DNA from 4 places in the Promicromonospora sp. NPDC057488 genome. Region 4 is predicted to be linked to each of the others. Evidence: riboswitches for the same ligand, from Rfam matches in the RefSeq annotation. Region 4 holds a riboswitch; each other region holds the start of a gene.
The links. A riboswitch is a leader RNA that binds a small molecule or an ion and turns the genes downstream of it on or off. The one in region 4 is predicted to bind thiamine pyrophosphate.

Region 1 (7,596 bases), on a different contig from region 4:
CGGACCCGGACGGCCCGTGGACCTACCAGTCCACCGACGCCCTGCCGACGCTCGGAGCCTGGGCCAAGACCGGCCGCACCTGGGCGCCCGACGTCTCCCAGCGCGCCGACGGCAAGTACCTGCTCTACTACACGGCCTGGCACAACGCGTCCGGCCGCCAGTGCATCGGCGCCGCGCTGGCCGACTCCCCCGGCGGGCCGTTCGCCCCGGTCGGCAGCGAGCCGCTCATCTGCCCGCTGGGCGACGGCGGCGCCATCGACGCGTCCAGCTTCGTGGACACCGACGGCACCCGGTACATCCTGTGGAAGAACGACGGCAACGCCATCGGCGCCACCACCTGGATCCACGTGCAGCGCGTGGCCGCGGACGGCATCACGTTCCAGGGCGGCGCCACCCAGGTGCTGCGCAACGACCGGGCCGACGAGGCCGGCATCATCGAGGCGCCCGTGGTGACCAAGGTGGACGGCAAGTACGTGCTGTTCTACTCGGCCGGTCCGTACAGCACCAACTCATACGGCACCAACTACGCCGTGGCCAGCTCCATCACCGGCCCGTACACCAAGGCCTTCCGGTTCCTGATGACCACCGACTCGCTCGACGGCGCGGTGGCCGGTCCCGGCGGCGCGGACGTGCTGCGCGACGGCGGTGGCGACAAGCTGATCTTCCACGGCCACCGGGACGCGGGCGGCCGCGGCATGTACGTGGCCGACCTCGGCTGGGCCGGCTCCAACCCCGTGGTGCGCGGCAGCCGGGTGCGCTACGAGGCCGAGCGCGGCACCCTGAACAACTGCTCGGTGCGCGAGAACGCGGCCGGCGCCTCGGACGGCAAGGTCGCCGCGTACATCGACCACGCCGACAGCTCGGTCGACATCGGCGCGATCTACGTGCCGACGTCCGGCAGCTACACGCTGCACGTGGGCTACGCCAACGGCTCGGTCGAGACGGCGTCGCACACGGTGACGGTCAACGGGGCCTCCGCCGGGTCGGTCAGCTACCCGATCACCGGCTGGGACAACTGGCAGCAGGCCAGCAAGGACATCACGCTGCAGGCCGGCTGGAACACCATCCGCCTGGGCAAGGGGACGGCGTTCACGGAGCTCGACTACATCGAGGTCGCGTAGCCGACGCCGCGGAACACCGGCCACCGCCGGCGAGCGCCGCAGCCCAGCGATTGCGCCCGGACCTGCCACCGTTCCGGGCACGATCGCTGGGCTGCCGCACATGCCGTGCACGCCGGGCACAATCGCTGGGCTGCTCCGCGCGTGATGTATCTTGACATCAAGATACTCGACGGCGAGGAGTTGTGATGGCCGACTGGAACCCCGGCGCATACCTGCAGTACACGGACGAGCGGTCCCGGCCGTTCACGGAGCTGGTCGCCCGCGTGCCCGGGTCGCCGGCCACGATCGTCGACCTGGGCTGCGGCCCGGGTCACCTCACCCTGGTGCTCCGCGCCCGCTGGCCCGAGGCGCACGTCACCGGCGTGGACGTCTCCCCCGCCATGATCGAGCGCGCCCGCGAGGCGGACCCGGGCACCGAATACGTGCTGGCCGACCTCAGCACCGACGAGCACACGGCCGACCTGGTGATCAGCAACGCGGCGCTCCAGTGGGTCCCGGGCCACCGCGAGCTCCTGACGACCCTCGCCGACCGGGCCACCCAGACGTTCGCCTTCCAGGTGCCGGGCAACCACGACGCGCCCAGCCACGTGCTGCTGCGCGAGGTCGCGGCACGCGCGCCGTACGCCGACGTCGTCGGACCGGTGGAGCGGCGGGCCACCGCCGACCCGGGCGAGTACCTGGAGATCCTGGCCCGGCCGGGCTGGTCGGTGGACGCGTGGGAGACCACGTACACGCACGTGCTGCACGGCCCGGACCCGGTGCTGCGCTGGATCTCGGCGACCGGAGCCCAGCCCACGCTCCAGGCGCTGGAGGCGAAGGACCCGGCCCTGCGTGCCCGGTTCGAGGAGGACTTCGGCGCGGCCCTGCGCGCGGCGTACCCCGAGCACGCGCACGGCACGCCCCTGGCGTTCCGCCGGGTGTTCGTGGTGGCCACGCGAGCCTGATTCGGGACGACGCCGGGCGCCGGCGCCGGGCCCGGCGTCAGCCCTGCTGGGTGACCCGGGCCTCGAGCCCGGCCAGCTCGGCGTCGACGTACTCCCGGGTGCGCTTGCGCACCATGCCGCCGACCAGCCAGGCCAGCGAGCCGGTCTGCGTGATCGCGAGCGTCACCTTGGACCGGCCGCCGGGCAGCGGCTCGATCAGGTGCTCCGCCTGCGTGGTCACGCCCGGCGCCTCCGTGATCCACGCGAAGTGCCGCGGCGGGTCCCACTCGTCCATCAGCCAGACCGCGAGCGGCAGCTCGGGCTGCTCGATCCGCACCTGGGTGCCGACGTCGGGCGGGTTGGGCCCGTCGATGATCTCGACCGACCGCATGGACGGCGTCCAGTCGGGCATGTGCTCGACGTCGGACAGGACCGCCCAGACCTCCTCGGGCGTCGCGTCGATCTCGGCGGAGGTGCTGTAATTCGGCATCGGTGCTCCTGTCCTCGGGTCGGCGCCGTCGGCGGCGTCACCCCCTAGTCTCGGCCTACAGGGGCGGCGTCGGCCAGGCGGGCCGGGTCAGGCCCTGCTCGAAGAAGAGGTACTCGTGCACCGACGAGATCTCGAAGGCGCCCAGCATGCGTTCCCGCTGGTCCGGGGAGACCCAGCGGGCGGCGTCGTCGGCCAGGGCGCGAGCCTGCCGGGTCGCGGCCTGGAAGCCCTCGTCACCGTAGGTGCCGATCCACGCCGCGTAGGGGTGGCCGGCCAGCCCGCCGGGGCGGCGTCCGGCCAGGTCCGCGAGCACACTGCCCACGTGGGCGTATAGCCAGTAGCAGGGCAGCAGCGCCGCGATGGTCTCCGCGTAGCTGCCCGACGCCACGGCGTGCAGGTGACCGGTGTAGGCCGCGGTCACGGGCGAGGCCTCGACGGCGGCGACGTCACCCGCGGCGAGCCCGGCGTGGGCGCCCAGCCAGTCGCGGTGCAGCGCCGTCTCGACCTCCAGCGCCGACACCGACGACCGGGCGAGGAAACCCTGCGCGGCCGGGTCGGGCGCGAGCTGGGCGGCCCGCGCCAGGACACGCGAGTACTCGCGCAGGTAGGCGGCGTCCTGGGCGAGGTAGAACGCGAACGCCTCGGTGGGCAGCGAGCCGTCCGCGAGCGCCTGGAGGAACGGCATGCGGTCGACGGCGTCGCGCCAGCCCGCGATGCGGTCCCAGGCCTCCTCGGTGAAGGGGCGGACGGCGCCGTCGTCGGGCGCGGTGCGAGTCTCCACAGGTGTCGCCGTGGAGACGGGTACGACAGAGGTCACGATGGACATCCCTTCGCCAGCATGATCTGGATCAGGTTCGACGGGTGTGGTCTCAGCCCTGGCAGGGCACCCCGTGTCACGTGCCGCCGAGGCTACCGGACCTGGGTCGTGCTGGTCGTAGGCTGCCGCCATGACAGACCGCTCCATCCGCATCGGAGTCCAGCTCCAGCCCCAGCACGCCGAGTACTCGCAGCTTCGTGACGCGGTGCTCCGCGCCGAGGACGCCGGCGTCGACATCATCTTTAATTGGGACCACTTCTTCCCGCTCAGCGGCGACCCCGACGGCAAGCACTTCGAGTGCTGGACCATGCTCGGTGCGTGGGCCGAGCAGACCGAGCGCGTGGAGATCGGCGCGCTGGTCTCGGGCATCGGCTACCGCAACCCCGACCTGCTGGCGGACATGGCGCGCACGGTCGACCACATCTCGGGCGGGCGGCTGATCCTGGGCCTCGGTGCCGGCTGGTTCGAGAAGGACTACGACCAGTTCGGCTACGAGTTCGGCACGGCGGGTTCCCGGATCGCGAGCCTGGCCGACGCCCTGCCGCGCATCAAGGCCCGGCTGGCGGCCGGCAACCCGGCGCCCACCCGCGAGATCCCGGTCCTGATCGGCGGTGGCGGGGTGCGCAAGACGCTGCGGATCGTGGCCGAGCACGCCGACATCTGGCACGCGTTCGGCGACGTGCCGACCCTGACCAGCAAGTCGGCGATCCTGGACGAGCACGGCGCCGCCGTCGGCCGGGACACCGCGAAGCTGGTGGAGCGTTCGGTGCAGGCGCAGGGTTCGCCCGAGGAGACGGGCGAGGCCCTGGTGGCGGCCGGGGCCACGCTGTTCACCGTGGGGGTGACGGGGCCGGACTACGACCTGTCGACCGCGGAGCGCTGGATCGCCTGGCGCGACTCCCGCGGCTGAGATTCGGCCGGGACGGCCTTGGTTCCGGGGGCGGCGGCGCGCTCGCCGTCGACCTCCGGACCGGCCACGCGCTCGGCGAGGCCCTGGCCGAGCCGCAGCGCGCTGTTGACGAGGCCCAGGTGGCTGAACGCCTGGGGCGTGTTGCCGAGGTGGCGGCCCGTGCGCACGTCGTACTCCTCGCTGAGCAGCCCCAGGTCGTTGCGCAGCGTGAGCAGCCGTTCGAACAGGGCGACGGCCTCCTCGACGCGGCCGACGCCGTGCAGCGCGTCGACGAGCCAGAAGTTGCACACCAGGAACGTCGCCTCGGATCCCGGCAGGCCGTCCACCTGGTCGTCGGACTCGTTGTGGTACCGCCGCAGGAGCCCGTCCTGGCCGAGCTCGCGCTGCACGGCGTCGACCGTGCCGACCACGCGGGGGTCGTCCCAGGGCAGGAACCCGACCTGCCCGATGAGCAGCAGCGCGGCGTCGAGCCCGTCGGAGCCGTAGAACTGGGTGAACGTGTTGCGCTCGGCGTCGAACCCGTTGGTAAGGACGTCCTCGTGGATGCGGTCGCGGACGGCGCGCCAGCGTTCGACGGGTTCGTCCGGCAGGTCGTACTTCTCGACGGCGCGGACGGCGCGATCGAAGCCCGCCCAGGCCATGACGCGCGAGTGCACGAACGCGCGGCGCGGGCCGCGCACCTCCCAGAGCCCGTTGTCGAGGTCGGCCCAGTGCTCCTCGAGGTGTTCCAGCAGGGCCCGCTGCAGCCGCCACACGTCCTGGTCCTGCTCCAGCCCCGCCTCGCGGGCCTGGTGCAGGGCGTCCAGCGTCTCGCCCCACACGTCGATCTGGAGCTGGTTCGCCGCCCCGTTGCCGATCCGGACCGGCGCGGAGCCCTCGAAGCCGGGCAGCCAGTCGATCGTGTACTCCGGCAGCCGACGGCGTCCGTCGAGCCCGTACATGATCTGCAGGTCCGCGGGGTCGCCGGCGACGGCGCGCAGCAGCCACGCCCGCCAGTCCCGCGCCTCGTCGATGAAGCCCGTGCCGATCAGGGCCTGCAGGGTGAGTCCGGCGTCGCGCAGCCAGCAGTACCGGTAGTCCCAGTTGCGTTCGCCCCCGATCTCCTCGGGCAGCGACGTCGTGGCCGCCGCCGCGATGGCGCCCGTCGGCGCGTAGGTCAGCGCCTTCAGCGTGATCAGCGACCGGTGGACGGCGTCGGGCCAGGGGCCGGTGTAGGTGCACCCGCCGACCCAGGACCGCCAGAAGTCCTCGGTGTCGGCCAGCGCCTCGTACGGGTCCACGGGATCCTTCGTGGCCAGGTGCGACGCGTGGTAGTTCAGGACGAACGGCACCCGGTCCCCCGGTCCGACGGTGAACTCCGCGCGCAGCACCGAACCCTCGTTCGCGCCCGCGTGCTCCAGCGGCACCGGCGAGTCGATCCGCACCGAGTCCGGACCGGCGACGGCGCGCAGCGCGTCCCGGTCCCAGGTGATCCAGGGCACGATGTTGCCGTAGTCGAACCGGAGCCGGAGCTCGGTCGTCATCGGCACGTGCCCGCTGATGCCCTCGACGATCCGGACCAGGTCGGCCTCCTCGCCGCGCGGCGGCATCAGGTCGAGCACCCGCACCCGCCCCTCGGGCAGGTCCCACTCCGTCTCCAGGATCAGCGTGTCGCCGCGGTAGCGCCGGCTCGTGCACGCGCCGCCCGACGTCGGGCCGAGCTGCCACGACCCGTGCCGCTCGTCGCCGAGCAGGGCCGCGAAGCACGCCGGGGAGTCGAACCTCGGCAGGCACATCCAGTCGATCGAACCGTCGCGGCTGACCAGAGCCGCGGTCTGGAGGTCCCCGACCAACCCGTAATCCTCGATTCGGCGCGTCACCGTCAAAGACTAGGTTCGGCGCGACCCGGACACCATGGGTCGACGTGTCAGACGTACAGGCCCCTCTGGTGACCTGTACGCCTGACACGTCAGGCGGGGCTCAGAACGAGGACGCGTCCGCCGCGTACACCCACCGGTGGCCCGGGTACTCGCCGAGCGACCACAGGTAGTCCCGCGTCGGGTCGTAGGACAGGTCCTCCGCGCCGACCGTCAGCGCGTCACCGTGCCGCACGATCGAGCCCGACGGCGCGACGAACGTGTGCAGGTCACCGTCCGAGGTGGGGTTCGAGAAGTCGTCGCCGTCGCTCTGCGAGAAGAAGAACTCACCGTTGATCGCGGTCGAGCCCTGCACGCTCTCCAGGTCCGTGCGGTACGCCTCGGTGGCCTTGATGACGCCGTCCGAGGCCGGCTTGAGGTACCGGTTCGTGTAGTCGATCGGCACGCGGATGGTCCGCACCTGGGCGCCGTCGGCGAGCTCGTCCTTGCTGCGGTACTCGCTGACGACCACCGAGTCCGGCGAGCTGCTGCGGTCCAGCGAGACCGACGAGTGCTGCAGCTGCGCGTAGCCGCCCGCCGTCGAGTCCGTGAACTTGGCGGTCTGCGGCAGCACGTACTTGTAGTCGAACGCGTGGTACGAGCCGTCGGACTGCCGCCCGATCTTCGACGCGCTACCCGTCGAGACCTGCCACAGGTGGTCCAGGTCGAACACCCGGAAGCCGCCGCCCGTGTCCGCCACGTACAGCAGGTTGCCGTACCACATGATGCCGCCCGCGTGGATGTCGATGGGCTTGAACGACGGCGCGGCGGCGGTGCCGCTCGGCTCCACCAGCAGCAGGTGCCGGTACGGCGGGGCCGACGCGCTCGCCGACAGGTTCGACACGCTGATGCGGACGCCCTTGTCGATGTTGTCGTCGGCGTGGTCGTACCAGCTCACCAGGTTGATGCGCTTGCCCTCGTAGGTGCCCGCGGCGAACGCGTCCGAGCTGGTGGTGATGCCCTGCGGGTACCAGGCGCTCGTGTCCCGGTCGCCTTCGTTCCAGCAGTAGTACGCGGTGCGGTGCGTGACCGAGGGAGCGCTGGGGCAGCTCGGGGTGCGGTTGCCGTCGTCCGCCACGGTGCTCATGGAGACATTCGGGAGGGCGGCGTCGAGGGCGCCGATCAGGGACGACGACGTCTCGGACAGCGTGTAGCGGAAGTTGCTCGCCGTGAGCGGCGTGGCGGCTGCCGCGAGTGACGACCCCTGTTCGTCGGAGCCCTGGCTCGCGGTGGCCTGGCTCGCGGACGCGAGCAGTGCGACCACCCCCAGGCTCGCTACGGCAAGTGCGGAACGACGACGACGGCGCATGGTGGTCTCCTTGCTCGAAGGAACTTTCGCCCGCCCACCGTAGGGACCAGTTGCCCGCAGGCGCGAGCAAAAAGCGCCTTCGACGGCGGTGACAGCGTTGACAGTCGGGTGCCCGGGTCATACGTTCCGTC
Region 2 (7,596 bases), on a different contig from region 4:
GCCCCCGTGCCCGACCCGCGCGGCGTGGTCCGCGGCTGGCGGATGTTCGGCCGCGGCCGTGCGGAGCAGCCGGGCGAGGGCTGACAGGATGGGCACCATGCGAAGCGTCACCCTTCTCGGCTCCACCGGTTCCATCGGCACGCAGGCCATCGACGTCATCGGGCGCAACCCCGAGCGGTTCCGCGTGGACGCCCTGTCCGCGGGCGGCTCGGACCTGCCGCTGCTCGCGAGCCAGGCGGCCACGCTCGGCGTCCGCGCCGTCGCGGTCGCCGACCCGGCCGCGGGCCCCGCGCTGACCACGCTCCTGCGTGAGGCAGGCGCCGGCGACGTCGAGGTGCTCACCGGACCCGAGGCCGCCACCGAGGTAGCCGGCCGGGGCAGCGACGTGGTGCTCAACGGCATCACCGGCTCGGTCGGGCTGCGCCCCACCCTGGCCGCCCTGGCCGCGGACTCGACCCTCGCGCTGGCGAACAAGGAGTCGCTCGTGGTGGGCGGCGCCCTGGTGAAGGCCGCGGTGCGGCGCGAGGGCCAGATCGTGCCCGTGGACTCGGAGCACTCGGCGATCGCGCAGTCGCTGCGCTCGGGGGCGTCGTCCGAGGTGCGCAAGCTCGTGGTGACCGCGAGCGGCGGGCCGTTCCGCGGCCGCCCGCGCGCCGAGCTGCGCGACGTGACGCCCGCCCAGGCGCTGCGCCACCCCAACTTCGCGATGGGCCGCGTGGTCACCACCAACTCCGCGACGCTGGTCAACAAGGGGCTCGAGGTGATCGAGGCGCACCTCCTGTTCGACCTGCCGTTCAGCGCCATCGACGTCGTGGTGCACCCGCAGCAGATGATCCACTCCATGGTCGAGTTCGTGGACGGCTCCACGATCGCGCAGGCCGGGCCGCCGCGGATGCTCGTGCCGATCGCGCTCGGCCTGTCCTGGCCGGACCGGCTGCCCGACGTCGACGTCGGCATCGACTGGACGCGCGCCGCGAGCTGGGAGTTCCTGCCCCTGGACGACGACGCGTTCCCCGCCGTGCGGCTGGCGCGCCAGGTCGGCGAGGCCGGCGGCACCCATCCCGCGGTCTACAACGCCGCGAACGAGGTGTGCGTGGACGCGTTCCACGACGGGACGATCGGGTTCCTGGACATCGTGGACACCGTGGCCGCCGTCGTCGGGGCGCACGCGACCACGGGGGCGGGCGACGCGGGATCGGTCGACGGCGTCCTGGAGGCCGACGCCTGGGCCCGCGCCCGGGCGGCGGAGATCCTGAAGTCGGTCTGATGCCGGGGCGGTCCCGCTGGGGCCGATCGGTCAGGTTCGGCGGGTCGCGTGGGCGTGGTCGACCGGGCCGTGGCCCTGCCACGGGCCCGACGCCGTCCCGGTGCCGCCGACGACGAGGTCGTCCGCGGCGCGGAGCGCCCCGGTCAGGTACTCCTTTGCGGCCCGGACCGCGGGCTCCCAGCCGTCGTGCACCGGCCGCAGGACGGCGCAGGCCGAGCTCAGCGTGCAGCCCGTGCCGTGGGTGTTCCGGGTCGGCACGCGGGGCGCGGCCAGGGCGACGACGTCGTTCCCGCCGGGCCCCGCGAGGTGGTCGACCGACTCCGCCGAGTCGAGGTGCCCGCCCTTGACCAGCGCGTACCCCGCCCCGAGCGCACTCAGCGCCCGAGCCTGGTCCGCCGTCGCACGGCCGTCGCGGGCCGGTTCGACGCCGAGCAGAACGGCGGCCTCGGGCAGGTTGGGCGTGACGAGGTCGGCCAGGGGGAGCAGCTCGTCCCGGAGCACCGCCTCGGCGTCGGGCGCGAGCAGCCGGTCGCCCGACGTCGCGACCATCACCGGGTCGAGCACCACGAACGGCGCCCGCCCGGCGGCCCGCAGGTCGCGCAGGACGGCGGCGACCGCCCGCGCGACGGCGGCGTCCGTCGTCATGCCGATCTTGATCGTGTCCACGGCGACGTCGGCGAACAGCGTGTCGAGCTGCGCGCGCACCATGTCGGCGGGTACCGGGTGCACCCGCGTCACCCCGGTCGTCGACTGCGCCGTCAGCCCCGTGAGCACCGCGCAGCCGTAGCCGCCGAGCGCCGCGAAGGTCTTCAGGTCGGCCTGGATCCCGGCGCCGCCGGACGGGTCCGACCCGGCGATCGTCAGCGCCACGACGGGGTGCCCAGGCGGCCGGGTGCGCGGTCCGACGTCGGCTGCGAGGCGGGTGCGTGCTGCCGCGGACGGCGCGGCGTGCGGCGCGGTCATGCGGCGGGTCCCGCCGTCACGCCGGGCCGGCCGGTCGGCACGCGTCCGGTCGTCGGTTCGCCGCCCGGGTCCGGGCCGCCGCGAACCGCGGCCCACGCCCGGGCGATCTCCCGTGCCGCGGCGGCCGGGTCTGGCCGGCCGCAGACGGCGGACACCACGGCGCTCCCGGCCGCCCCCGCCCCGTGCAGCGCGGCGACGTCGGCGGCCCGCAGCCCGCCGATCGCCACGCAGGGGAGCGGCGAGGCGGCCGTGACGACGCCGAGCCGGGCGAAGCCGATCGCCGTACGGGCGTCGGCCTTGGTCAGGGTGGGCCGCACGGGCCCGACGCCCAGCAGGTCCACCGTGCCGGCCGGCAGGTCCGCGACCGCCCGCGCCTCCTCCGGCGTGCTCACGCTCAGCCCGAGGTGCCGGTCCGGGCCCAGGAGCCTGCGCGCGGAGAGGGGGTCCAGGTCGTGCTGGCCCACGTGGGCGCCGTCGGCGTCGACCGCGAGCGCGACGTCGACCCGGTCGTCGACGATCAGCGGCACCCCGAGGGGCCGGAGCAGCGCGACCAGGGCGTGGCCGAGGTCCACGAGCTCGCGCGTGCTCGCCCCCGGGTCGCGGAGCTGGACGGCGGTGACGCCGCCGTCGACCGCCGCACCCACCGTGGCGACGACCCCGGCGGGGCCGCCGCACTGCTGGGTGTCGGTGACGAGGTAGACGGACGGGTCGAGGCGGATCCGGGCGCTCACGCGCCGACCCGCGCGGCCGCGCCCGCGGCCGGGAAGGACTCGTTCACCAGCCCCGCGCCGAACCCGACCGCCTCGGCGTCCACGTCGAACACGCGGTCCACCAGCTCGACGGCGAAGCTGCCGGGCGTGGCCGACGTCGTGCGGTCCGCGGCGACGCAGAGCCAGGCCGTCGCGGCCGCCGCGGCGAGCAGCCGGTCCTCGGTGACGGCGGCGCACGCCGCGACCAGCGCGCCGAGCGAGCACCCGACCCCGGTCACGCGTGTCATGAGCGCCCTGCCCGCCTGGACGCGCACGACCCGCTCACCGTCGGTGATCAGGTCGGACGCGCCGCTCACGGCGATCACGGCGCCGGAGGACCGCGCCAGGCCGAGCGCGACGTCCCGCACGCCGTCGGGCGTGTCCAGGGAGTCGACACCGCGGCCGCCGGCCCCGCCCGCGAGCGCCTGGATCTCGGACGCGTTGCCGCGGACGACGGCGGGGCCGCGGGCGAACAGCTCGGCGGCGAGCCGGGTGCGCAGCGGCAGCGCGCCGATGGCCACGGGGTCGAGCACCCAGGGCACGCCGGCGGCGGTGGCGCCGTCGACGGCGGCGCGCATGCCGTCGGCCTGGCCGCCCTCGACGGTGCCGAGGTTGATCAGCAGCCCGCCGGCGACGCCGGCCATGACCGGCGCCTCCTCGGGGTCGGCGACCATGGCCGGTGCCGCGCCGGCGGCGAGCAGCACGTTCGCGGTGAAGTTGGTGACCACGACGTTGGTCACGCAGTGCACCAGGGGGGCGGTGTCGCGCACCGCGGTGACGACCGACGCGACGGCGTCGGGCAGGACGGAGCCCATGAGGCGTTCCCTTCGCTAGCACTACCTAGATCAGGTTCCACGGGTGCATCTCAGCCGGGCAGGTGCCCGGCGCCCCGCGCCAAGTGGGCCCACCCTAGTCGCGCACGGCGTCCGCACGGAACCGTCTCGGTGGGTGGGGTGCTAGCTCGGCCCGGTCGCGCTCCACTCGCTCGCGAGGATGCCCATGACGACGTCGTCGTGGTACCGGCCGGCGTGGAACACGGCCTCCCGCCGTCGGCCCTCCACGACGAAGCCGCACCGCTCGTAGGCGCGCCGCGCGTCGGTGTTGAAGGCCCAGACGCTCAGCTCGACGCGGTGCAGGTTCATCTCCTGGAAGGCGTGGCGGAGCAGGACACGGACGGCGTCCGGCCCGTAGCCGTGCCCGGTGTGCTCGGGCCCGAGGATGATGCCGAGGGTGCCGGTGCGCTGCGGCAGGCTTGCCCCGTAGACGGTCACGTGCCCGACGAGGTGCGGGTCCTCGAGGGTCTCGACGCTCAGGCCGACGGCGCCGGGGTCGGTGTTGGCGCTCCACGCACGGAACAGGTCTGCGGCGGTCCCGACCGGCCGGGGCCGGACGGTGGGCTGCTGCAGCGGCTGCCACTCGGTCTCCCGCCACCACCGGTCCAGGTGCGGCAGGTCGTCCTCGGCCAGGGGGCGCAGCCGGACGGCGCGGCCGACCAGCAGGCCGCGGCCGTAGTCCCGGGCGTCCTCGCTGCTGCTGAAGCCGGCTGCCGTCACGGGCGCCCGCCCGATCCGTACCGCAGCCCGTCGACGAGCAGGTCGAGCATGCGCCGGCCGTGGTCGGGTTCCTCGTCGCTCATCGGCAGGGACAGCTTGGAGACGGCGTAGAGCAGGTCCTTCGGGCTGGCGACGGCGCGGATGGCGCCGGCCGCGGCGGCGGCGTCGAGCAGGGAGCCGACGGCGGGGCCGAGCCGGCCGATGAAGTAGGCGGGCAGCGCGTCGAACGTTGGGTCGCCGGAGTGCAGCGCTGAGGCGAGCCCGCGCTTGGTCGCGAGGAACTCGGTGTAGCGGTGGAGCCACTTCTCCAGCGCGACGACCGGATCGTGCTCGGCGGCGAGGGCGGGGGCGGCGTCGGCGGTGGCGTCGACCTCGGCCTGGAACACGGCCTTGACCAGGTCGGACCGCTTGGGGAAGTGCCGGTAGAGCGTGCCGACGCCGACGCCCGCGAGGTCGGCGATCTCCTTCGCGGGCGCGTCCACGCCGGACGTGCCGAAGACCTGCTTGGCGGCGTCGAGCAGCGCGTCGATGTTGCGCTGCGCGTCGCGGCGCAGCGGCCGCTGCTCTGTGTGCTGGGTCACTTCTCTCCCGATCCGTTGCTAACCGGAACGTCTTTCCATATAGTTCTGGAAGAGCGTTCCGCTTAGTTCCAGGCTACGGCATCGCCGGTGCGCTCACCAGACCTCTCGACCCCAGGAGGGCCCCATGCAGTACCGCAGCCTCGGCCGGACCGGCATCAAGGTCAGCCCCTACGCGCTCGGCGCGATGATGTTCGGTGCGATCGGCAACCCCGACCACGACGAGTCGGTCAAGATCATCCACAAGGCCCTCGACGCGGGCATCAACTTCATCGACACGGCCGACGCGTACTCGCGGGGCGAGTCCGAGGAGATCGTGGGCAAGGCGCTCAAGGGGCGGCGCGACGACGTCGTCCTGGCCACCAAGGTGCATCTGCCCATGAGCGACGACCCCAACCACCGGGGCAACTCCCGGCGCTGGATCATCGCCGAGGTCGAGAACTCGCTGCGCCGTCTCGGCACGGACCACATCGACCTGTACCAGATCCACCGGCCCGACCCGGACACCGACGTCGAGGACACGCTGGCGGCGCTGACCTACCTGATCAACTCGGGCAAGGTGCGCACCATCGGCTCGTCCACCATGCCCGCCGCCGACATCGTCCAGGCCCAGTGGGTCGCCGAGCGGCGCGGCCTGGAGCGGTTTCGCACCGAGCAGCCGCCGTACTCGATCCTGAACCGCGGCATCGAGCGCGACGTGCTGCCCGTGGCCCAGCAGTACGGCATGGGCACGCTGGTCTGGAGCCCGCTGGCCGGGGGCATGCTCACCGGCAGGTACCGCAAGGGCCGCGCCAGCGACGCCCACCGGGCGCAGTACGGGTTCGCGCACCTGCAGGACGAGCGGCGCCTCGACGTCGTCGAGCAGCTCATCCCCGTCGCCGAGGAGGCCGGGCTGCCGCTGAACCACCTCGCGATGGCGTTCGCGATCGCGCACCCGGGTGTCACCTCCGCGATCATCGGGCCGCGCACCATGGAACACCTCGACAGCGCGCTCGCCGGCGCCGAGGTCAGCCTGAGCGACGAGATCCTCGACCGGATCGACGCGATCGTCCCGCCCGGCACCGACGTCAGCCGCCTCGACATGGCCTACGACCCGCCGGCCATCCAGCAGGCGACCCTGCGCCGCCGCCCGGCGGAACAGCGCGCGGCGGCCTGACCCGGCCGGGCTGCGCCCGAGGCTGCGCCCGAGGCTGCGCCCGATAGTGCGCTTCTACCCAGTCATTGCGCCCGGAAACGGGCCAGTTCCGGGCGTAATGGCTGGGTAGACGCGCACCTCGTGGGCGGGCCGTTAGAGTTCAGCGCATCTGTCCGGTTTGCGGTGATGGATGTGGGGTCGTGATGACGAAGACCTGGAACCCCGAGATCCGGGCGCGGAGAATCCCTGGGCCGTCGGCCCTTGCGGTGGTACGTGTCGCGGTGCTCTCAGGCCTCGGTGGGCTGGTCCTTCTTGTCATCACTGCCGCCGTGTTCTTGTTCCAGGCCGCGATCGGGGGCCAGGATCCGGATTCTGCACCTGTGCCGTTCGGTCCCTTCGCCGTGGCTCTGGCACTGGGGTTGCTCTCGCGCGCCGGCATGGCCTACATGGAGCACGGCCCCCAGGCGGCGGAGCTGCGTGCCGGATACACGACCGTGTTCGTGACGCCGGACCGAGTTCCGCACGTCGATCCCCGGAGCAACCGAGTCATCCGCCTGGCGGGGGAGCCTGCGCTCGACCGGGCTGAGCACCGGCGCCGGCTCGGCTTGGCCCGTGAGTCCGCGCGCCGCGACAGGGAGGTCCACCGCATCGGGGGCACCGCTCGAACAGCAGCGCCGACGCCGGAGATCGAGGACTGGGCCGCCGTGATCCGGGACGCCGACGGCACACCCCTGGCCGACGGCGACACCGTGATTGTCCTCAAGAGACTCTCGGGCAAGGGGTCGTCCGCCGTCGTGCCGGCCGGAACGCGGCTGCGGAACATCCGGCTGCGCCACGAAGCCGACGACGACCGCCTCGTGGGCGCCGTCGCCCGCGGGGCCGGACCGGTGCGCCTGCGACCGAGCGCCGTCCGGAAGGTCTGACGTGAGAGCTCCGGCGGTGTGACCACCGCAGTGCCGAACCGTGCGCCGCGGTCAAATGTGCGCTTCTACCCAGCGATTGCGCCCGAAAACACGTCCGTTCCGGGCCCAATGACTTGGTAGAAGCGCACTGCTGCGCCGCTCCGCCGACCCGCCGGCGTTCGGCGCCCGGTCAGAGCCGCGTCCACGCCTCGCTCAGCACCCCGCGCAGGATCTGCTCGATCTCCTCGAACTCCGGCTGCCCGATCGTGAGCGGCGGCGCGAGCTGCACCACCGGGTCCCCGCGGTCGTCGGCGCGGCAGTACAGGCCGGCCTCGAACAGCGCCGGGGTGAGGAACCCGCGCAGCAGCCGCTCGGCGTCGTCGCCCGAGAACGTCTCCCGCGTGGCCTTGTCCCGGACGAGCTCGATCGCGTAGAAGTACCCGGCGCCG
Region 3 (7,596 bases), on a different contig from region 4:
CCATGACGGCGTCGGCCTTGATGTCGGTGACCAGGCCCACGAACCGGTTGCGGGCCGAGCTGCGCAGTCCCGGCGGCAGTCCCGGCGGCGACGCGTGGTCCCGGGCCACCATGGCGACCTCGTAGCCGTCGACCACCTTGCGGCCCGCGTCGTCCGTGCGGGCGCCCAGCAGGCCGCGGTCGATCCAGCGACGCACCGTGTCGTCGCTGACGCCGAGATAGGCGGCGGCCTCTCGAATCCTCATGTGCGGCACGAACGGGACGTTAGCACCGCGTTCACGTATTGATAAAGGGCGTCCAGCCCGGATCTGCGGAGTGGAGGCGGCCCGGTCCGGTGGCCGGGGGAGAATGGACCCATGAGGATCTCCGCACGAGCCGACTACGCCGTCCGGGCAGCCGCCGAGCTGGCGGCCGCCGACCAGGACGGGCCCGTCCGCGCCGAGTCCCTGGCCCGGGCGCAGGACATCCCGCACCGCTTCCTGGAGGGGATCCTGAGCGACCTGCGTCGCGACGGCCTCGTGACCAGCCACCGCGGCGCCGGCGGCGGCTACCGCCTGGCCCGGCCCGCCGACTCGATCACCATCGCCGACGTCGTGCGGGCGGTGGACGGGCCGCTGGTCTTCGTGCGTGGCAACCGCCCTTCCGACCTGGAGTTCCAGGGCGCGGCCGCGCCGCTGCTGCACGTGTGGGTGGCCCTGCGGGCCAACGTCCGCGCGGTGCTGGAGACGGTCTCCCTCGCGGACCTGGTCAGCGGATCGCTGCCGGACGAGGTGCGCGCCCTGACCGAGGGCGAGTCGGCCTGGTCCAACTCCTGATCTCGCGGGCGACCGGTATTTCGCAGGGCGCCCGGCGCCCGGCTGAACTCCGATCGGACGGAGGGCTTTCACCCCGCTATCTGATACACACTTATCCGACCTGTGAGATGGTCATTGTTTCCGACCGGGTTAGGTGGATACCTTGACGGAGGCCTGAATGTGCCAGGCCTCGTGTCGCATCCCCCTTGACCTGGAAGGTCACGACCATGAGAACCCTGATCCTGCTGGCGCTCGTCGGCCTCGGCGCGCAGCTGGTGGACGGAAGTCTGGGCATGGCCTACGGCGTCACCTCCACCACGTTGCTGCTGGCCATCGGCACCAACCCCGCCGCGGCGTCGGCCACGGTGCACCTCGCCGAGATCGGCACCACCCTCGCGTCCGGCGCCTCCCACTGGCGCTTCGGCAACGTGGACTGGAAGGTCGTCGCCAAGATCGGTATCCCCGGCGCGGTCGGCGCCTTCGCCGGCGCCACGTTCCTCTCGTCGCTGTCGACGGAGGTCGCCGGGCCGGTCATGTCGGTGATCCTGCTCGCTCTGGGCCTCTACGTGCTGCTGCGCTTCACGGTGCAGGGCCTGCCGACCCGCTCGGACAAGCCCCTCCGCAAGCGGTTCCTCGCACCCCTCGGCCTGGTGGCCGGCTTCTTCGACGCCACCGGTGGCGGCGGCTGGGGCCCGGTCGGCACGCCCGCCATCCTCGCGAGCGGCCGCCTGGAACCGCGCAAGGTGATCGGCTCGATCGACACCAGCGAGTTCCTCGTGGCCGTCGCCGCCAGCGTCGGCTTCTTCGTCGGCCTGTCCGGCGAGGGCATCAACTTCACCTGGGTGCTCGCCCTGCTCATCGGCGGCCTGATCGCGGCGCCGATCGCGGCCTGGCTGGTGCGCCTCGTGCCGCCGCGCATCCTGGGCTCGCTCGTGGGCGGCGTCATCGTGCTCACCAACTCGCGCACGCTGCTCAACAGCGACTGGATCGCGGCCTCCGACGCCGTGAAGATCCCGGTCTACGTGGTGATCTGGCTGGGCTGGGCCGCCGCCGTCGCCTGGTCCGTGCGGGCGCACCGCAAGGCCGAGGCCCTCAAGCCCGCGCCCGAGCAGGCGCAGGAGCCGGAGGCCGATAGCGTGTCGGCATGACGTCCGACCAGGTCGCGGTGATCACCGTCTCCGACCGATGCGCACGCGGCGAGGCCGAGGACCGTTCCGGCCCCGCCGCGGTGCGCGTCCTGCGGGAGGCGGGGTTCACCGACCTGGTCACCCATCTCGTGCCCGACGGCGTCGAGCCGGTCCGCGACGTGCTGCGGACCGCGCTCGACGCCGGCGCGCGTCTGGTGCTCACCACCGGCGGCACGGGCATCACGCCCCGGGACCTGACGCCCGAGGGCACGCGCGAGGTGCTGGACTACGAGGTCCCGGGCGTCGCGGACGCCGTCCGGCAGCGGGGGGTCGCCGCGGGGGTCCCCACCGCCGTGCTGTCGCGCGGGCTGGTGGGCGTGGCCCGCGGGTCCGCCGGCACGCGCGCGCTCGTGGTGAACCTGCCCGGGTCGTCCGGGGGCGTGCGGGACGGCCTCGACGTGGTGCTCGCCCTGTGGCCGCACGTCCGGTCGCAGCTCGAGGGCGGCGACCACCCCGCCCCGGCGGCGTAGCGTCAGCCGCCCGCGAAGGGCGGGAGCACGTCGACCGTGACGCCGTCCGGCACCGGGGCGTCGTCCGCCGTGGTGCGGGCGCCCGCGACCAGCAGCGCGCACCGCGGGAGCACCGTGGTCAGGCCCGGGTGGGCGGCGGTGAGGGCGCCGCGCAGGGCGGCGACCGACGTCGGGCCGTCGAGCTGTTCGGTGGCGCGCCCGGCGGCCTCGCGGGCGCCGGCGAAGTAGCGGACCGTGATCACTCGGCACGCACCCAGTCGCCCGACTTGCCGCCGGTCTTGCGCTCCAGCCGCACGTCCGCGAGCGAGACCGACTTGTCCAGGCCCTTGACCATGTCGATCACGGCCAGGCCCGCCACGGACACCGCCGTCAGGGCTTCCATCTCGACGCCCGTGCGGTCGGCGGTGCGCACGGTCGCGGTGACCACGACGCCGTCGTCGGTGACCTCCAGGTCGACCGCCGCGCCGTGCACGCCGATCACGTGGGCCAGCGGCAGCAGCTCGGGCGTCCGCTTGGCGGCGGCGATGCCCGCGATCCGGGCCACGGCCAGCACGTCGCCCTTGGGCACGGCGTTGTCGCGCAGCGCCTGGACCACGGCAGGGGTGCAGCGGACCAGACCGGAGGCGGTGGCCGAGCGGACGGTCGGCTGCTTGGCGGTGACGTCGACCATGCGGGCCTGGCCGCGGTCGTCAAGGTGCGTGAAGCTCACGGCACCAGGGTGTCACGTCCTCACACGGCGGAGCGGCGGGCGGCGATCCGCACGGCCGCACGGTGCGCGCCCTTGGCGGCGATCCGCTTGGCGAAGACCGCTGTACCCGCGGCGACAGCGGCGAACACGGTCGCCTGGAGCAGGTCCAGCTCCGGGTCGTCGGGCTTGTTGGGCGCGTCGTTACCCGTCACGCCCTTCCAGATCATGCTGACCGCCTTCTGCGCGACCCAGCCGGCCGCGATCGTCAGGGCGAGAGTGCCGACCTTCTCGCCGAGTGTCTGTTCCGTCTCAATCTGGGCCATCTCCACACCGTAGCCCCCGGCAGCCGACTAGGCTGCATGGAAACGACAGGGGAGCGCCCCCACGGCGCTGAGAGTGCGGAAAGCCGCAGACCCTTGAACCTGATCCGGTTGACACCGGCGGAGGAAGTCGGAGGCACGATGTTGCGTCTTTCCGGTGCCCACAGGGGCACCATCACCACCGGCACGATCGCGGGCACGCTGTCGGCGGCGCTGCTGCTCGCGGGCTGCTCGGGCACGGGTTCCGGCGACGACGCGTCCGGTCCGGGCGACGACGCCCCGACCGTCACGCTCGTGACCCACGACTCCTGGGCGCTCGACGAGAAGCTGATCGACCAGTACGAGCAGGAGACCGGCACCACCGTGGAGGTCAGCGCAGCCGGCGACGCCGGCACGCTGGTCAACCAGCTCGTGCTGACCAAGGACGCGCCGCTCGGCGACGCCGTCTTCGGCATCGACAACACCTTCGCCTCCCGCGCCCTGGACGCCGGGGTGGTCGAGGAGTACACGCCCGCCGACCTGCCCGAGGGCGCCGAGCAGCTCGGCGGGGCGCTCACGCCCGTCGACCAGGGCGACGTGTGCGTGAACGCCGACGAGGCGTGGTTCGAGAAGTCCGGCCTCGAGGTCCCGAAGACCCTGGAGGACCTCGCGGACCCGCAGTACGAGGACCTGCTCGTGGTGACCAACCCGGCGACGTCGTCCCCGGGGCTCGCGTTCCTGCTGGCGACCGTCGGGGCGTTCGGCGAGGACGGGTTCGAGGACTACTGGACGTCCCTGGTGGACAACGGCGTCAAGGTCGCCGACTCCTGGGAGGACGCCTACTACGTGGACTTCTCGGGTGCGGGCGAGGGCGGCGAGCGTCCGCTCGCGCTGTCGTACGCGACGTCGCCGGCCTTCACGGTGAGCGAGGACGGTTCGGAGTCGACCACCAGCGCGCTGCTGGAGACCTGTTTCCGGCAGGTCGAGTACGCGGGCGTGCTCGCGGGCTCGGACAACGTGGAGGGCGCTCGGGCGCTGGTGGACTTCCTGCTCACCCACGACGTCCAGGCCGCCCTGCCGGAGTCGATGTACATGTACCCGGCCGACTCCGCCGTGGAGCTCCCCGACGACTGGCAGAAGTTCGCGCCGCAGGCCGAGGCCCCGTTCGAGGTGGACCCGGCCCAGGTGAGCGAGCACCGCGACGAGTGGATCGAACGGTGGACCGAGACAGTCGTGGGCTGACGCCGACGAACCGGCCCGGGCGCCGGCCGCGCCTCGCACCGTTCCTGTGGGGAGCGGCCGTCGTCGTCCCCCTCGCCTTCCTCGCGATCTTCTTCGCGTGGCCGGTGGTCGCGCTCGTCGTGCGGGGCTTCGTGCCCGACGGCGTGCTCGACCTCACCGGCTTCGCCGAGGTGCTGTCCCGGCCGCGCACCTGGCGGCTCGTGGGGCTCACGCTCACCCAGGCGGTGCTCGGCACGGCGTTCTCGGTGATGCTCGGGCTGCCGCTCGCCTACCTCCTGTACCGGCGGGCGTTCCCCGGCCGCACGCTGGCGCGCGGGCTGGTGACGGTGCCGTTCGTGCTCCCGGCCGTGGTGGTCGGCGTCGCGTTCCGCGCCCTGTTCGCGCCCGGCGGCACCCTCGGGTTCCTCGGGCTCGAGGAGTCGCTCGCCGGGATCGTCGTCGCGCTCGTCTTCTTCAACGTGTCCGTGGTGGTGCGCACCGTCGGCGGGCTGTGGGAACGGCTCGACCCCCGCGCCGAGGAGGCCGCCGCGTCGCTCGGCGCGGGGCCCGCCCGGGTGTTCCGCACCGTCACCCTGCCCTCGCTCGCGCCCGCGATCACGTCCGCGGCCTCGGTGGTCTTCCTGTTCTGCGCCACCGCGTTCGGGGTGGTGCTCGTGCTCGGCGGCGTGCGGTACGGGACCATCGAGACCGAGATCTGGACCCGCACCACCCAGTTCCTGGACCTGCGGGCGGCGTCCGTGCTCTCGATCCTGCAGCTCGTGGTCATCTCGGGCGCCCTCGCCGTCTCCGCGCGGGCCCGCCGGCGCCGCGAGGCCGCCCTGCACCTCGTCTCGGCACGCCGCGCGGCCCGCCCCCTGTCCTGGCGCTCGCCCGCCGACGTCGCCGCGGCGCTCGCGGGCATCGCGATCGTGGCCGGGCTGATCGTGCTGCCGCTGGCCGGGCTGGTGGCCCGCTCGTTCCGCGAGCCGGACGGCTCCTGGGGACCCGGCAACTACCTCGCGCTCGGCACGACCGGCGAGCGCAACGCCCTGGTCGTCACCGTCTGGGAGGCCACGGCGACCTCGCTGCGGATCGCGCTGGCCGCGACCGTGATCGCGCTGGTCGTGGGCGGGCTCGTGGCCCTGGTCGTGTCCCGCCGGCCCCGGTCCGCGGGGGCACGCCGCGCCGTCGGGACGCTCGACGGCCTGTTCATGCTGCCGCTGGGCGTGTCCGCGGTGACCGTCGGCTTCGGGTTCCTGATCACCATGGACCAGCCGGTGCTCGGCCTCGACCTGCGCACCTCCGGGCTGCTCGTGCCGGTGGCCCAGGCCGTCGTGGCCGTGCCGCTCGTGGTGCGCACCGTGCTGCCGGTGCTCCGGGCCATCGACCCCCGCCTGCGCGAGGTCGCCGCCGTGCTCGGCTCCGGGCCGGGCCGCGTGCTGCGCACCGTGGACCTGCCGATCGCCCTGCGGTCGGTCGGGCTGGCCACCGGGTTCGCGTTCGCGGTGTCGCTCGGCGAGTTCGGCGCCACGTCGTTCCTCGCGCGGCCCGACGGCGCCACCCTGCCGGTCGTGATCTACCGGCTCATCGGGCGGCCCGGGGCGGAGAACTACGGGATGGCGCTCGCGGCGTCCGTGGTGCTGGCCGCGCTGACCGCGACGGTGATGATGGTGGCCGAGCTACTGCGCGACGACCGCGCGGGAGGGGAGTTCTGATGGCGGGGCTGGAGGTCCGGGACGTCTCGGTCCGGTACGGCGGCAAGACGGCGGTGGACGGGGTGACGCTCGACGTCGACCCCGGCGAGGTGGTGGCGCTGCTCGGGCCGAGCGGCTGCGGCAAGTCCTCCCTGCTGCGGGCCGTGGCCGGGCTGGAGCCGCTGGCCGGCGGGCGCGTGCTGTACGACGGCGCCGACCTGGCCGGGCTGCCGGTGCACAAGCGCCGGTTCGGGCTGATGTTCCAGGACGGGCAGCTCTTTCCGCACCGGGACGTGCGGCGCAACGTCGCCTACGGGCTGGAGACCCTGCCGCTCACCCGCCAGGAGCGGGACGAGCGGGTCTCCGCCCTGCTGGACCTCGTGGGGCTCGCCGGGTACGAGCAGCGGTCGGTGCCCACCCTGTCCGGCGGCGAGCAGCAGCGGGTGGCCCTCGCGCGCGCCCTGGCGCCGCGGCCCCGGCTGCTGCTCCTCGACGAGCCCCTGTCGGCGCTCGACCGGCAGCTCCGCGAACGCCTGGCCGGCGAGGTGCGGGCCGCGCTGGTGGAGACCGGGACGACGGCGGTGTTCGTGACGCACGACCATGCCGAGGCCTCCGCGGTGGCCGACCGCGTGGGCGTCATGGACCAGGGCCGGCTGCTCCAGGTGGCGGCGCCGCAGGAGCTGCGCACCGCGCCCGCGTCGGACCGGGTGGCCGAGTTCCTGGGGCTGCGCGCCTGACGGCGCCCAGCCGCGTCAGGCCGCGCCGGCCTGCTGGACGAGCAGCGCCACCTGGGTGCGGTTCTCCACGCCGAGCTTCACCAGCACGCTGGAGACGTGCGCCTTCACGGTCGGGACGCTGAGGTAGAGGCGCCGTCCGATCTCCGCGTTGGAGGAGCCGCGCCCGATCTCGACCGCGACGTCGCGCTCGCGGCCCGTGAGCCGGTCGAGGGCCTGGCGGGCCGCCCGCGCCTCGCCGCCCCCGGCGGCGACCGTGTCCATCAGGCGGCGGGCGATGTCGGGCGCGAGCACCGGCTCGCCGCCCGCGGCCGCGCGGACCGCCGCGGCGATCCGCGCCGGCGGCATGTCCTTGAGCAGGTAGCCGGCCGCCCCGGCGCGCAACGCGCCCACCACCTCGGTGTCGGTGTCGAAGGTGGTGAGCACGACGACGGCGGGCGGCGACGGCCGGGCCCGCACCCGGCGGGTGGCCTCGATGCCGTCGACGCCGGGCATCCGCAGGTCCATCAG
Region 4 (7,596 bases):
AGGTAGGCGGGCACCTCCCACAGGTCTCCAGCGATGTCGGCGGGGTCCAGCAGCGGCCACGCCCGGTCGAAGGCCCGTACGAGGTCGCGGTTGGTCTCCAGCGCGCGGCGGACCGCCACTGAGGGGTCCTCCGGCCGCAGCCCGTAGGCGTCGAACTCGTCCCGGTCGTGTGCCGCCTCCTCGTCCCGGAGGCGGCCGTCGAGCACGCCGTCGTCGAGCACACCGCTCTCCACGCCGTAGTGGACGACGTCGTAGTCCACGTCGTCGTCCACCACTTGGGCTCCGTCGTCGGCCTTGTCCGTGAGGATCGTGAGCAGCTCGGCCCAGATCTGGTCGCGGGCGTCGTTGTGCGGGACGCCGGGCTCGGCGGCCCCGAACGCCTCGGCCCAGTCGGCCGCGCTGATCCGGACGGGGCCCCACGGGGTCTTGATCTCGGTGTCGTCCTGCGGCGGGTTCTCGTAGAGGCGCACGGCCGGCTCGACCGCCGCGACCAGGCGCGCGTCCGCCTTGAGCCGGGCCACCTCCGGGTCGTGCTCGGGGGCAGCCGTCCGCCCCTCGGGGACGAGGTCCCGCACGGTGCAGGTCTGCACGCCCTCCTCACCGAGGCTCGGCAGGACGTCGGCGACGTACGCCAGATAGGGCTCGTGCGGCCCGACGAACAGGACGCCGCCGCGGCGATGCCCGAGCCGCGGGTCGGAGTACAGGAGGTAGGCCGTCCGGTGCAGCGCGACGACGGTCTTGCCGGTACCCGGGCCGCCGTCGACCACGAGGGCGTCGCGGGAGCCGGCCCGGATGACGGCGTCCTGGTCGGCCTGGATGGTGCCGAGCACGTCGCGCATCCGCTCCGACCGCACGCTGCCCAGGCTGGCGATGAAGGCCGACTGGTCGTCCAGCGCGGCCTGTGCCTCCAGGGCGTCCGGCGTGAACACCTCGTCCCAGTAGTCGGTGACGCGGCCGCGCGTCCAGCGGTAGCGGCGTCGGCTCGTCAGGCTCATCGGCTGCGCGTGCGTCGCGCCGAAGAACGGCTCGGCCGCGGGGGAGCGCCAGTCGATCAGGAGGCGGCGCCCGTCGCCGTCGGTCAGGCCGAGCCGCCCGACGTACACCGGGCCGGCCTCGTCCTCGCCTGCCGTGCCGTCCTCGGGCACCATGCGGCCGAGGCACAGGTCCAGGCCGAATCGGCGCAGGGTGCGCAGCCGCGAGGTGAGCCGGTGGACCTCCTGGTCACGCTCCAGCGCCGCCTGCCCCATGACGGCGGGTGCCCGGCGCGCGGCGTCGAGCCGCGCCGACAGCTCCGCGGTCGACCGGTCGAGGCTGGTGGCGATGTCCGCGAAGTGTTGCTCGTCGGCGGCGATCAACGCGGGGTCGGACTTGGCCGCGAGGCGGGCGGGTAGGTCGAACGCGCTGGTGGCTGGTGTCAGGACGGAGGGCTTCGTCTCGCGCATGTGCAGGTCTCGTTCCCGTCGGCTCGACTCTACGGCCCGATGCCGACCACGCCTCTCAGGCGCCGGACGGCCTCCTTGGCGGTCCGAGGTCGGTCGCATCGGTCGACGAACTCATCAGCAGACACCGTGCCCCAGGGGCAGGCTCAAGTCGGACCGACCGCGCGGCGATGCTGAGCGACCGGCGCGGACGAGGTCGCTTGACCGGACCGGCGGCGACGAACCCGGCCGGCTCGGGCCCTGACGCTAGGCTCAGCCGCGGTCAACGAAACGACGAACGAGAGGGAGCTCCGTGGGTACCTGGGGTCCGGGCAACTTCGACGACGACGCCGCGGCGGACCACCTGTCGCGCCTCACCGACCAGCTCGTGACCGAGGTCGCCGAGGCGATGTCCGGTGACCCGGTCGGGCTGGAGCCCGACGAGTACTGGGGCGTGGCCGTCCCGGCGAACTTGGAGCTCCTGGCGGTGCTCGCCCGCCTGGACTACGTGGGTGCCCTGCTGCCGGAGGCCGCCACGATCGAGACGTGGAAGCGCGACTACCTGGCGGTCTGGGACAGCACGGTCGACGGGCTCGGTCCCTCCCCGGAGTTCCGGGCGGCCCGGCGCGCCGTGCTGGTCCGCACCTTCGACGACCTCGCCGAGCTCCGGCGGCTGGCCGACGCCGGCTGAGGGTGTCGGTCCGGTCCGCCCCGACGGCGCTCCGGTAGCCTCCCCGGAAATCGGACAAACCGCGCACACGAGGGGACTCATGAAGCCGGACCACTACGACAGCTTCGCGGACAACTACCACGCCGAGAACACGTCGAGCCTGCTCAACAACTACTACAACCACCCGGCCCTCGTCCGGCTCGCGGGTGACGTGAGCGGGCGGCACGTCCTGGACGCCGGGTGCGGCACGGGTCCCGTGACGGAGGCGCTGCGCTCGCGGGGCGCCGTCATGACCGGGATCGACGGCAGCCCCGCGATGCTCGAGCTCGCCCGGCGCAGGCTGGGCGACGACGTCCCGCTGCACGTCGGTGACCTCGCCCAGCCGTTGCCGTTCGCGGACGACGCGTTCGACGACGTCGTCGCCTCGCTCGTGCTGCACTACTTCCGGGACTGGAGCGGGCCCCTCGGTGAGTTCCGGCGGGTGCTGAAGCCCGGCGGCCGGGTCATCCTCTCGGTCAACCACCCCACCGTCCGGGTGGTCACCAACCCCGAGGACAACTACTTCGCCACCCTGCAGCACTCGGAGGTGCACGAGTTCGACGGCGAGCCGGCGACCCTGACGTACTGGCACCGGCCCCTGCACGCGATGGTCGACGCGTTCACCGCCGCGGGGTTCGGCATCTCCGTGCTGGCCGAGCCCGAACCGGCGCCCGACACCCCGCCCGAGCTGCTCCCGCCTCGGATCGTCAGCGGTGAGCGGTCGGCGTTCCTGTGCTTCATCTACTTCGTCCTCGAGGCGCGTTGAGCGAGGCCGACGGCCTGGCCCCGGGCCCCACGACCCTGGGTGTGCTGTACGTCGTGGTGACCGGTGCGGGGGCGACCCGGCAGGTGCCGTCCCTGCTCCTGCCGCCCGCCACCGAGCGGGGCTGGGACGTGCGCGTCCTGGCCACGGAGCAGGCGGTGCGTGCCTTCCCCGAGGCGATGGCGCGGATCGAGGAGGTCACGGGGCGTCCGGTGCGGACGGACTTCCACACCACGGTCGGGTACTCGCTGCCTGACCCGGACGCCGTGATCGTGGCCCCGGCGACGTACAACACGCTCACGAAGTGGGCGCTGGGCATCGCCGACACCTACGTGCTGACCCGCCTGGCGGAGCAGGTCGGACGCCGCGTACCGATCGTCGCCGCGCCCTACGTCCACACCAGGTTCGCCGCGCACCCGGCCTACGCGGGCAGCCTCGCGACGCTCGAGGAGTGGGGCGTGCGCCTCGTAATCGGCCCGAGCGAGTCGCACGAACCGGGTGCCGCCGTGCCGGACGACTTCCCGTGGGCGGAGATCCTGGACACGGTGACGTCGGCCCGCGCAGGAGCGGTCACGCCTCGACCGTGACCTCCACGGCGACGTCGTCGGCGTCGAACCGCACGGCCGGCCAGTAGCCGTCCAGGAAGTGCGCCCCGCACGAGTCGTCCAGGTGCAGCACGACGTCGCCGTCGGCGAGCACCTCCACCGTCTGCAGCACGAGGTCGTGCGCCGCCTCGGCGAGCTCGTCCGGCGTCGGCTCCTCGGCGCTGAACTCCTTGACGACGGCGTCCGTCGCGCGCCGCTGCCAGCCCGCGCGGTCCGCGAAGAACGCCGCGACACGCGGCAGCAGGGCGGACGCCGCGGCGGCGTCGGTCGCCCGGACCATGAGCTCGGGCTCGCCGTCAGCGGCGCCGGCGTCGGCCGAGTACCAGTCGTGGACCAGGGTCTCGCCGCTGGTCAGCGTGGTCGTGGCACGGGCGAGCTCGCCCCAGGGGGACGGGACGGTCGCGGCGTCGTCGGGCATGCGCCGATGCTAGCGAGCGGACGCGTGGGGGCGGCGTCCGGCCGTGCTGTTACGGTGAGCGCAGTGCACGGGAGTCCGGTATGCCGGGCTGAGAGGGAGTACTCGAACTCCGACCGTAGAACCTGATCCGGATCATGCCGGCGCAGGAAGCGACTCAGGACGTGGGGCCGTAGGGCGCCCGTCCTCCTGTGCCGACGGATATCCGACGGACAGGGAGCACCCCGATGGCAGACCTTGCCACCAGTACCGATGCCACCAGCACCGACGAGACGGCCGGGCTGCGCGGCGACCCGATGCGCTTCGGCGTCGGCGCACGGATCACCGCGGCGGTCATGTCGGACGACTACGTCGACGTGATCCTGGGCGCGCTGCGCGAGGCCGACACGACCGGCCTCGTGGTCGAGACGGGCGACGTGAGCACCTACGTGGGCGGCTCCGAGGCCGACCTGCTGCGCTACGTCACCGACCTGACGGTCGGGATCGCGGCGTCCGGCAAGCACGCCGCGATCACCGTGCACCTGTCCAGGGGCTGCCCGGGCGAGGTGGTCTGCGAGCTGCCCGGCGGCGCGGGGCCGCGCGTCACCGAGGTGCCGGAGGGCCGCGACACGGGCCGGTTCGTCACGGCCGAGTGGGCCCTGTACCCCCTGGCCGACGACGTCCGCGCGGACGTCACGCCGGACCACATGCGCGACATCTACGCCGCGATCGAGCTGGCCAAGGAGAACGGCACGTTCCACGGCTCGCAGCACTTCGTCACGCGCCTGGAGGGAGACGCCGGCCGCGTGCTCGCCAGCGCGTTCGCCGGGTGGGTCCTCGCGGGCCGCACGGTCCAGCACGTGACCAGCCACCTCACCCTCTCGGTGAACAGCCCGAGCCACGCGGGCGGCACCCGATGAGCGAGACGACGGAACGCCGGCGCGCGCGGCTGCCGCTGCGCGACATCGTGCTCATGGTGATGCTCGGCGTCGTCTTCGGGTTCCTGTACTGGGCGCTCGTGCAGGCGTGGAACGGGCTCGCCGTGGCCATGGGACCGGCCGGCGACCTGGCCCAGCACGTGCTGCTGGGCGGCTGGCTCCTGGTGGCGCCGATCGCGGTCGCGATCATCCGCAAGCCCTTCGTCGGCATCATCGCCGAGGTGATCGCGTCGGTGGTCGAGGTGGTCTTCCTGGGCTCCCCGGTCGGGCCGCTGCTGCTGGTGGCCGCGGCGATCCAGGGCGCGGGCAGCGAGCTGCCGTTCGCGCTCACGCGCTACCGGAAGTTCGGGTGGGGCGTGTACGCGCTCTCGGGCGTGCTCGGCGCGGGCCTGGTGTTCGTGTGGTCCGCGTTCCGGTTCGGCTGGTACGGGCAGGACATCCTGGCGCTGCGCCTGGGCCTCCAGCTCGTCTCCGGACTGGTGCTGGGCGGGCTGCTCGCCAAGGTGATCGTCGACCGGCTGCACGGCACGGGCGTGCTGGACGAGTTCGCGATCGGCCGCGCGGCGGCCGCCGGGCGCGGACCCGTGGTGCGGCGTGAGCGCTGACGTGACCTCCACCGCCGTCGTCGAGACCAGCGGCCTGGAGGCCGTGTACGGCACCGGCGACGGCGTGGGGCCCGTCGACCTGCGGATCGCCGCCGGGCAGAGCGTGCTCGTGCTCGGCCCGTCGGGCTCGGGCAAGTCCACGCTGCTTCGGATGCTGCACGGCGCGGTGCCGTACGCCGTGCACGCCCAGGTGGACGGCGCCGTGACCGTGGCGGGCCGGCCGGTCGCCGGCACGGGGATCGCGGGGCTCGCCGACGTCGTCGGCGTCGTCGCCCAGGACCCCGAGTCCGGCGTCTGCCTGCCCGACGTGCTCGACGAGGTCGCGTTCCCGCTCGAGAACCTCGCCGTCGCCCCCGGCCTCATCGGGCCCGCCGTGCGCACGGCGCTCGACCGGGCCGGGGCGGCGGGCCTGGCCGGGCGGGCGACGGCGGAGCTGTCCGGCGGCGAGCTGCAGCGCGTGGCGCTCGCGGCGGCCATCGCGCCGTCACCCCGCTTGCTGCTGCTCGACGAGCCGACCTCCATGCTCGACGCCGACGGGATCGACGCCGTGCGGCGTGCGCTCGACGTGGTGCGGCGCGAGACCGGTGCCGCCTGCGTGCTCGTCGAGCACCGGCTCGACGAGCTGGCGGGCGACGCCGGGGCCGCCGCCCTGCCGGACCGCTGGATCGTGCTCGGCAAGGACGGGCGCGTGCGGCACGACGTCGCCGTCGAGGACCTCACGGTGCCGATGCTCCGGGACCTGGTCGGCGAGGGCTGCTGGCTCCCGCTGGACCTGGAGCTCCGCGCGCTGCTGGGCGACGCCGCGGCACGCTCGGAAGGTGCGCTTCTACCCAGCGATTGGGCCCGAAACCAGCCCGATTCCCGGCCCGATGACCGGGTAGAAGCGCACCTCGCCGGCCCGCGCGGCGGGACGCCGCTCCGCGCCCGCCGGCTCGCCGTGTCCCGCGGTCCCCGTGCCCGACGTCGCGAGGTGCTCCGCGGCATCGACCTGGAGCTGCGCCCGGGCACCACGACAGCGCTGGTCGGCGCCAACGGCAGCGGCAAGTCCACGCTGCTGGCCTGCCTCGCGGGCCTCGACCGCCCGGCCGCGGGCAGCGTGGAGGGCCCGCGGGCCGGGCTCGTGTTCCAGAACCCGGAGCACCAGTTCACCGCCACGACGGTGCGCCAGGAGGTGGCGCACGGCCTGCCGCCGGACGCCGCGCCCCGGGTCGAGCAGGCCCTGGCCCGCTTCGGGCTCACCCGGCTCGCCGACCACAACCCGTACCGGCTCTCGGGCGGGCAGAAGCGTCGCCTCAGCCTCGCCGCGATGCTCGTCCACGAGCACCCGTTCCTGCTCGCCGACGAACCCGGGTTCGGCCTCGACCGGCACGCCTCCGTCGGCGTGCTCCGCGCCCTGCGCGACGTCGCGGCCGACGGCCGGGGCGTGCTGTTCTCCAGCCACGACCTGCGCGCCGTGGCCGGCTACGCCGACCGCGTGCTCGTGCTCGCCGACGGCACCCTGCTCGCCGACACGACGCCCCTGGAGCTGCTGCGCGACGAGCCGCTCCTGGAACGCGCCGGCCTGCGACCACCCGCTCTGCTGCGCCGGCTCGCCGCCGAGGTGAGCGACGGCCCCGCCCTGGTCACGGTGCTGCGGGCCATGGACGCCGCCGCCCTCGCACTAGGGGTGGCCGCATGACTGCCGTCGACACGCGGCCCGGACCGCGCACCGGACCGCAGGCGCCCGCCCGGTCCCTGCTCGCCCGCCGCAACCCCACGGTCAAGGCCGCGATCCTGCTGGCGGCATCCCTCGCGACCCTCGGTTTCCTGGACCCGCGCCCCCTGCTCGTCCTCTGGGCGCTCGCGGTCGTGGCGGTCCTGGCCGCTGCCCGCCTCCCGGTGCGCACCCTGGTGCTCGGCCAGGTGCCGTTCGTCGTGTTCGGCGTGGGGCTCGTCGCGATCAACGCCCTGAGCCGCCCGGGCACGCCGGTGGTCGCGGGCGCCCCGGTCAGCGTCGAGGGGCTGACGATCGGCGTCGCCCTCGCGCTGCGCGGCCTCGTGATCGGCGTGCTCACCATCGGGTTCCTGGCCTCGACGCCGCCGCGCGACCTGATGGTCAGCCTCGTGCAGCACGCCCGGCTGAGCCCGCGCTACGCGTACTCGGTGCTCGCCGGCCACCGCATGC

Region 1: it holds a riboswitch for thiamine pyrophosphate, as region 4 does, so the genes downstream of both, ACFU5G_RS26635 (TenA family protein) here and ACFU5G_RS13900 (YkoF family thiamine/hydroxymethylpyrimidine-binding protein) in region 4, are expected to answer to the same signal.
Region 2: it holds a riboswitch for thiamine pyrophosphate, as region 4 does, so the genes downstream of both, thiM (hydroxyethylthiazole kinase) here and ACFU5G_RS13900 (YkoF family thiamine/hydroxymethylpyrimidine-binding protein) in region 4, are expected to answer to the same signal.
Region 3: it holds a riboswitch for thiamine pyrophosphate, as region 4 does, so the genes downstream of both, ACFU5G_RS07525 (thiamine ABC transporter substrate binding subunit) here and ACFU5G_RS13900 (YkoF family thiamine/hydroxymethylpyrimidine-binding protein) in region 4, are expected to answer to the same signal.

The regions. Positions count from the first base shown of each region.
Region 1 is NZ_JBHVEG010000209.1:545-8,140, forward strand. It holds gene ACFU5G_RS26620 (family 43 glycosylhydrolase) at 1-1,121, shown strand, start outside; gene ACFU5G_RS26625 (methyltransferase domain-containing protein) at 1,307-2,065, shown strand; gene ACFU5G_RS26630 (SRPBCC family protein) at 2,103-2,534, opposite strand; gene ACFU5G_RS26635 (TenA family protein) at 2,590-3,351, opposite strand; TPP riboswitch at 3,343-3,435, opposite strand; gene ACFU5G_RS26640 (LLM class F420-dependent oxidoreductase) at 3,482-4,261, shown strand; gene ACFU5G_RS26645 (glycoside hydrolase family 15 protein) at 4,207-6,120, opposite strand; gene ACFU5G_RS26650 (hypothetical protein) at 6,221-7,465, opposite strand.
Region 2 is NZ_JBHVEG010000041.1:4,977-12,572, forward strand. It holds gene ACFU5G_RS11005 (RyR domain-containing protein) at 1-84, shown strand, start outside; gene dxr (1-deoxy-D-xylulose-5-phosphate reductoisomerase) at 98-1,267, shown strand; gene thiD (bifunctional hydroxymethylpyrimidine kinase/phosphomethylpyrimidine kinase) at 1,298-2,137, opposite strand; gene thiE (thiamine phosphate synthase) at 2,227-2,961, opposite strand; gene thiM (hydroxyethylthiazole kinase) at 2,958-3,794, opposite strand; TPP riboswitch at 3,784-3,881, opposite strand; gene ACFU5G_RS11030 (GNAT family N-acetyltransferase) at 3,936-4,532, opposite strand; gene ACFU5G_RS11035 (TetR/AcrR family transcriptional regulator) at 4,529-5,113, opposite strand; gene ACFU5G_RS11040 (aldo/keto reductase) at 5,238-6,266, shown strand; gene ACFU5G_RS11045 (alkylphosphonate utilization protein) at 6,449-7,168, shown strand; gene ACFU5G_RS11050 (aspartate aminotransferase family protein) at 7,338-7,596, opposite strand, start outside.
Region 3 is NZ_JBHVEG010000024.1:43,647-51,242, reverse strand. It holds gene ACFU5G_RS07560 (molybdopterin-binding protein) at 1-253, opposite strand, end outside; gene ACFU5G_RS07555 (RrF2 family transcriptional regulator) at 356-814, shown strand; gene ACFU5G_RS07550 (sulfite exporter TauE/SafE family protein) at 1,021-1,941, shown strand; gene ACFU5G_RS07545 (molybdenum cofactor biosynthesis protein B) at 1,938-2,450, shown strand; gene ACFU5G_RS07540 (MoaD/ThiS family protein) at 2,453-2,692, opposite strand; gene moaC (cyclic pyranopterin monophosphate synthase MoaC) at 2,689-3,159, opposite strand; gene ACFU5G_RS07530 (DUF4235 domain-containing protein) at 3,180-3,461, opposite strand; TPP riboswitch at 3,499-3,604, shown strand; gene ACFU5G_RS07525 (thiamine ABC transporter substrate binding subunit) at 3,600-4,679, shown strand; gene ACFU5G_RS07520 (ABC transporter permease) at 4,676-6,373, shown strand; gene ACFU5G_RS07515 (ABC transporter ATP-binding protein) at 6,373-7,089, shown strand; gene ACFU5G_RS07510 (response regulator) at 7,105-7,596, opposite strand, start outside.
Region 4 is NZ_JBHVEG010000057.1:25,784-33,379, forward strand. It holds gene ACFU5G_RS13875 (HelD family protein) at 1-1,442, opposite strand, end outside; gene ACFU5G_RS13880 (DUF4259 domain-containing protein) at 1,732-2,109, shown strand; gene ACFU5G_RS13885 (class I SAM-dependent methyltransferase) at 2,189-2,893, shown strand; gene ACFU5G_RS13890 (flavoprotein) at 2,890-3,477, shown strand; gene ACFU5G_RS13895 (hypothetical protein) at 3,461-3,913, opposite strand; TPP riboswitch at 3,971-4,079, shown strand; gene ACFU5G_RS13900 (YkoF family thiamine/hydroxymethylpyrimidine-binding protein) at 4,138-4,809, shown strand; gene ACFU5G_RS13905 (ECF transporter S component) at 4,806-5,432, shown strand; gene ACFU5G_RS13910 (ABC transporter ATP-binding protein) at 5,422-7,110, shown strand; gene ACFU5G_RS13915 (energy-coupling factor transporter transmembrane component T family protein) at 7,107-7,596, shown strand, end outside.